Regions from separate parts of the Fictibacillus halophilus genome, predicted to be linked through region 1. Evidence: predicted binding sites of a transcription regulator. Region 1 holds the regulator's gene; the other holds the start of a gene.
What was found. Region 1 encodes LexA, which represses DNA repair genes until DNA is damaged. Its sites were predicted from a motif close to CGAACATATGTTCG; they were not measured.
Positions count from the first base shown of each region.

Region 2: a site for LexA is predicted at 1,764-1,777, ahead of uvrB (excinuclease ABC subunit UvrB). Genes of this name have one in related genera too.

Region 1 covers NZ_JAEACF010000001.1:1,193,728-1,197,159, reverse strand. The annotation lists gene I5J82_RS06285 (DUF896 domain-containing protein) at 1-69, opposite strand, end outside; gene I5J82_RS06280 (YneB family resolvase-like protein) at 129-773, opposite strand; gene yneA (cell division suppressor protein YneA) at 792-1,058, opposite strand; gene lexA (transcriptional repressor LexA) at 1,219-1,833, shown strand; gene I5J82_RS06265 (hypothetical protein) at 2,638-3,432, opposite strand, start outside.
Region 2 covers NZ_JAEACF010000001.1:2,622,933-2,626,364, forward strand. The annotation lists gene uvrB (excinuclease ABC subunit UvrB) at 1-1,689, opposite strand, end outside; gene I5J82_RS13630 (sulfite exporter TauE/SafE family protein) at 1,931-2,803, shown strand; gene I5J82_RS13635 (DUF2198 family protein) at 2,819-3,049, opposite strand; gene I5J82_RS13640 (hypothetical protein) at 3,292-3,432, shown strand, end outside.

The DNA.
Region 1 (3,432 bases):
TGTTAGATTGGTTTGTTTTGATTTTCTAGACAGTTCATTTATCCGTTGCATTTTATCTTTAGATAACATATTAAAACCCCTTTTCAAAGCATTCTTCACTCTATCCTACAGCAGAATGAAAGGAATTTCTAGTTATCTGTATTTTCCACATGTTCTTTGTATCTTCTATGTACGGTCGCTTTAGAAACATCAAAGCCCAACCCTCTAAGTGTTAAGGCTATGTCATGAAATGTAAGCTTCATGTTCTTTAATCGTACGATTTCAGAAATCGGCACTTCTTTTTTGTCTCTGCCACCACCGGTTTGATTTTTTAAGTTTTTTTGAGGTTTATAGCCTTCTTTAACAGCTTTTCTCATTCCACGCTTAATCTTCATGTTATGAAGCTTGCGTTGGTATTCTTCTACAGTAGACACAATATCAAGCACCATTTCATCCGCTTCTGTTAACGTGTATTCTCCATTATTAGAGAGTGTATATACTTTAATGTTGTATTTGATCAACTGATGAAGTATAGCCATTTTTGCTTTTCCTCTGCCTAAACGAGTATCATCTTGTACAAGTAGGCATTGAAACTCTCCATCCCTTGCAAGATCTAATACATTTAACAATTCTTCTCGATCTAATGAAAATCCACTTGCCTTTTCACGGTAACAATTCACAACTTCAAATTTAAATTGTAGCGCTAACTTCATTAATTCCGCTTCTTGTCGTTCTAATGAAGTTATTTGTTCTTCTTTATCTGTACTAACTCTGGAATAAATGATTGCTTTCATTGTTTAAAACCCGCTTTTTTATTTATTGACTGGTATGATTACTTTCTGACCTGGAAAAACAGCTGCCGCATTTACACTGTTCTTTTTTTCGACCCATTTTATAAATTCCCAATTGGAATAATGATGTTTGGCATTATACTCTTCAGAAAGACTCCACAGTGAGTCTCCCTCCTGTATGGTTACTTCAATATATTGAGCTTCTTGTGAGGCAAGATTTGATAACGTAAAAAATATACCACCTAACAACCCTAAAAATACAATAACATGCATTGTCCCTTGTTTCATTGTGATATCCCCTTTCAACAAACGTTTGTTCGCATCTCTTAATAGTATAATAACTGGAACGTTTGTTCGGTGTCAACTATTTTTTCGAACTTATGTTTGTATCTCGTAATTCCCCATGATATACTTTTTATAGATAAAAAATTCGGTGAGGTGCTAAAAAATGACTAAGTTATCCAGACGACAATTGGATATATTGGCTTTCATAAAAGAGGAAGTATCACAAAAAGGGTATCCGCCTTCAGTTCGTGAAATCGGAGAGGCAGTTGGCCTTGCTTCAAGCTCAACAGTTCACGGACATTTAGCAAGACTTGAAAAAAAGGGTCTTATTCGAAGAGATCCAACAAAACCAAGAGCGATTGAAGTTTTAGGATTAGAAGACAACATTCCCTCTGTCCGTTCTGTATCAATTCCTGTTATCGGTAAAGTAACAGCAGGTCTCCCTATCAGTGCGGTTGAGAACGTAGAAGAATACTTCCCGTTACCTGAGCACGTTGTTGGTGATGAGAACGTCTTCATGTTATCTGTTGTTGGTGATAGTATGATTGAAGCAGGTATCTTTAATAAGGACTTAGTGGTTGTGAAACAGCAACCTACAGCAAATAACGGAGATATTATCGTGGCTATGACCGATGAAGATGAAGCGACTGTAAAAAGATTCTTCAAGGAAAAAAACCATATTCGATTGCAGCCTGAGAACTCATCAATGGAACCTATCATCTTACAGAGCTGTACCATATTAGGTAAAGTAATCGGCGTATATCGAAGCATTCATTAACTGTACATAAGAAGCGTCTATAGCTGTAGATGCTTCTTTTTTATTGACTTCGTTCAGCATGGATACGACAACTTTTTATGCAAGAAAGACGACATCGTTCAGTTCTTTTGGAACAGTGACCGCAGCGTGATGGTAATAATCAATTATACACAGATGAAAGGTTTATATATTTATCGAGATAGGGTTGGGTGAAAACGTGACTATATATAATAGGTTGCGTTTTTTCATCCACTCACGTTAAAATAAATCAAAGAACTCTCTAGCTTTGGTCGGCAGGGTGGGTTACTTTTTTATGCATTTCTATCAAACTTGTCCCGGCTCCATATACTCGCTCAGCCTTCCTCACTTTCGTTCAGAAGGACGCTTTCTGCTCTTCACGAGATATTCCGCCTCGTTTATTGAAACACAATTATTCCGGAAAATTTTCAATTAGCTTCGTTTTAAATGAATTTCGTTCAATTAAAAATTGATATGCTATCTTTTTTGTACATTATTGAATGTGTAAAAAAACACCCTTTATTAATTCCTTCACTATTATCAATAGATTGAACCATTTCCTTGCCACTACCCAGTTTCGCCAAATTAAAATTTGCCTTACTGGTGAATTATGAAAATAAGGTCCCCTTAGAATCTCAGCATTTTTCCATATAAAATTAACAAACTCATTGTTTTTTAATATTTCCATTTTTAATGGCACCCTCTAGCTCAGGATATATAAAGACTAATCTCCTTTATTCAGCCCAATTTAAAAAAGACCAGAAAAAATACTGGTCTTTACAGTAACCAAATTTATGCCTGTTAACATTAATTTAATTTAAATTTAATAAGCTTAGATTCTTCAATCCAGCCAATAAAAGCATCTGTATTTGTTTCAACTTCAACCAGTATCCAATTTCCCTCTTTCTTAATAGGAAATACAACAGTATTTTTCGATACAAGCTCAGGAGAGGCTAAACGAGATTGTTTCTGAGGACGATTTCTAAGATGGCTCTCTATTCTTAAAAAGCCCAGTTCTCCCATAGGTTTTTCAATTTCGGGATTTTTAATAAATGCCTTTTTTACTGTTTTAACATCTTCATTCTGACTGATTTTTTGGCTAATCTCTTTGGCAACTTCATAATCATGATTACTTGCTGCAATGCTTGCTAAATAAATTGTAAGTCCTAAGAATAAATTCTTTAAAATAGCTTTGGCAATATCTACACTTACACCCTCAATAACCATCCACAAGAAACCTCGTAAACGATCCTTTGGTGCCATTTTTTTAGCATGTGTAGATTCTATTGCATTCTCAATTACAGCCCTGAATTCAGCTTGAGTCATATTACCTACCAGTTCTGATTTATCGACAGTTAAAGAGTTAGTTATATCCGTAGTGTCTTCCTGCTGCTTTAAATTTTTTATTTTATCTTCTGCCAAAATTTCATTAATAACACTTAAATGATCAAAGGTTATGTCTTTGAACAAATTATTAAAATTTATAGCACTTGTTTTGTTAAAAATGTATTTCATAAAGTATGAGTAATTATCCGAATTTGTAATTGCAACATTCTTAATAAAGTCATTTTGAATATGGCTTATACTCTTAAGACGGTCCAG
Region 2 (3,432 bases), 1.4 Mb from region 1:
CATGGATTTCGTAATCTTATCTCCATACATAATAACGTGGCCGTTTGAGTTACGAGCAGCACGGCCAATCGTCTGGATAAGCGAGCGTTCTGAACGTAAGAAGCCTTCTTTATCTGCATCTAAAATGGCAACGAGAGAGACTTCAGGAATATCTAATCCTTCTCGCAACAAGTTAATTCCGACGAGTACATCAAAAACACCAAGACGAAGATCACGTATGATCTGGATCCGTTCTAAAGTCTTAATTTCTGAATGCAGGTAACGAACTTTTATGCCGAGCTCTACAAAATAATCCGTAAGATCCTCAGACATCTTTTTCGTTAATGTTGTAACAAGAACTCGTTCGTTTTTCGCGATTCTTTCGTTAATCTCACCGAGTAAGTCATCGATTTGACCTTTGATCGGACGAACTTCTAGTGTAGGATCAAGGAGCCCTGTTGGACGAATAATTTGCTCAACCGGATCAGGTGCGTGTTCGAGCTCATACGGACCTGGTGTTGCTGATACGTAAATATGCTGAAACTTTGTGTAACGCTCAAATTCTTCAAACGTTAGCGGGCGGTTATCCTTTGCAGAAGGTAATCGGAATCCGTGATCTACAAGAACTCCTTTTCTCGCTTGGTCTCCATTAAACATTCCACGAATCTGTGGAAGAGTAACATGGGACTCATCGATAACAATCAGTGAATCATCTGGAAAATAATCAAGAAGTGTATAAGGTGTTGAACCTAATGGTCTTAGAGTCAGGTGAACAGAGTAGTTCTCAATCCCTGAGCAAAAGCCCATCTCCGCCATCATCTCTAGGTCGTATCTTGTACGCTGTTCGAGACGCTGTGCTTCTAATAGTTTTCCAGCTTCATTCAATTCTTTCAGGCGATCTTCAAGTTCAGCTTCAATGCGCTTGATCGCTACTTTCATTTTCTCTTCACGTGTTACGAAGTGGGAAGCTGGGAAAATGGCAACGTGGTTACGTTCACCAAGAATTTCGCCTGTTAGTGCGTCCACTTCAGTAATTCGGTCGATCTCATCACCAAAAAACTCCACACGAAGACAATGTTCATCGCGTGAGGCTGGAAAGATTTCCACAACATCTCCTCTAACTCGGAACGTACCACGAGTAAAGTTGATATCGTTTCGGTTGTATTGAACATCTACAAGATCACGTAAAAGCTGATCACGGTCTTTCTCCATGCCTTCTCGTAAGGAAATCACCATGTCTTTATATTCTTCAGGTGAACCTAGACCATAAATACAAGATACACTGGCCACAATAATAACGTCTTTTCGTTCAAAAAGGGATGAAGTAGCCGAGTGGCGAAGTTTATCGATCTCATCATTTATACTTGCGTCTTTTTCAATGTAAGTATCAGAGTGAGCAATGTAAGCTTCTGGCTGATAATAATCGTAATACGATACAAAATATTCAACTGCGTTGTTCGGGAAAAATTCTTTTAACTCACTGTAAAGCTGTCCGGCTAATGTTTTGTTATGAGCAATAACAAGAGTCGGTTTGTTTACTTCCTGAATAACGTTGGATACCGTAAACGTCTTCCCTGTTCCGGTCGCACCAAGCAGGGTCATACTCTTCTTTCCTGCGTTTATATTGTTCACAAGATGCTTGATCGCTGCGGGCTGATCCCCTTGTGGCTGATAGTTTGATTTGATTTCGAACAATTGACTTTGACTCACAAAACCGAACCTCCGTTCCTAAATTCTGGTTACTCAAATTATAGCACAGCCCTCATCCAAAAACCTAATAATTACGAACAAATATTCGCAGAAGTTTCTGGAAAGAAAGTAAAGTGTTATACTTAAAGGTAGGCGCTCGTTGGGAAATAAATTGTATGGGGTCTGACCCCATTTCCCGCTAGCATTACCAAGGTTTTCGGAAAAATTGTAGAAGGTGTGTCCCCTTAAAGGAGTTTTAAAAATGGAGTTTTTTTATATACTGCTAGGTTTATGCATCGGCATCTTTTCAGGCATTTTCGGAATTGGTGGTGGCTTTATTCTGACACCCGTTCTTATTTTATTCGGCATCCCGCCTCTATCTGCGATTGGAACAAGTCTCATGTACTCAATCGGGACGAGTGTTTCAGGAGTTGCTGCACATCTGAGATTTAAGAACATTCTATGGAAACCCGCTGCTGTTCTAGGAGTTGTTGGGATTGGTGCAACACAGGTCGCTCATCCACTTGTAGTTTGGTCAGAAAAGATGGGTTATGACGATACAATCATTCCTATATTTTATATTGTTCTTCTTGCCTACTTTGCTCTTTCCCTGCTTTATAAGCAAACAAAACGCAAGAATAAAACTGAAATCACAACCGAGATCCAATTTTCTTGGCCAAAAGCCATCTTTATTGGATTCACAGGAGGATTCATTTCTACGACATTAGGAGTTGGTGGGGGATTCGTGATGGTTCCAATGCTCATCTCATTGATGAAGTTTCCTTCTAGAAAAGCGGTTGGGACGAGCTTGGTCAGTGTGTTTTTCATTGTAAGTGCTGGATTCTTAACGTACGCATCAAGTGTACAGATTGACTATAAACTAGGCCTCCTACTGATATTAGGGGCGCTCGTCGGCACGCAGCTAGGAGCCAAACTTACAACCATCTATTCCAGTGAACAGATTCAAAAATACCTAGGTGCCCTGTACATCACGATTTTAAGCTCAGTTGTCCTTAAGCTCGTTCATCTCGATAAAGCTGGGCTTGGCATCATTACGCTATATGTGTTATCCATGCTCGTACTTTTTTTGAAAGAAACGATCACTCATACAAAAAGAAAGACGTCTACCTCGTGAAGGTGACGTCTTTTTTTATCTTACTTTTCGTTTTTGTTTGTTATAAATTTTAAGTCCCAGTAAAAAGCCGACGATCGTAGAAATTACGGCCACGATTTGGAGAGGCAAAGGTTGATTCAACCCATCAAAACCAAAAATCATAATAACAACAGTAATCCCTAGAGGTAAGTATTTAGTAAACAACACTCTATTAAAAAGCAGCTGTAAACATAAAGGCAATAAAGCTGCGACACTATACTCCAACATGAAACGAAGAACCCCTCTCCTTGAACACCTCAAAAAAACATCACTTTTGTAAACGTTCTAATATACCTCTCTAAATTTAACAAAACTCCCTAGACAAAAACAAGGAAATTGTTGCGGGAAATAAATTGTTTAGGGTCAGACCCCTTCTCTTTGAAACTTTCTGTTTAAAAGTACGTACAGTAGGATAATGCTTAAAAAGGACGAATATGATTAACAAGTATCTTCAAAGGAGATGATTTTGCATGTTAAAGAAACTATTAAAATCACTATTAGGACACAGCAGCCATAAAAGGTACAGCAGCTCAGGCTACAAATATAAGAAAAGCTACAAGAAATACAGCAGCAGTGATTTTGGCAAAAAGCATTATGGTGGATATGGACAT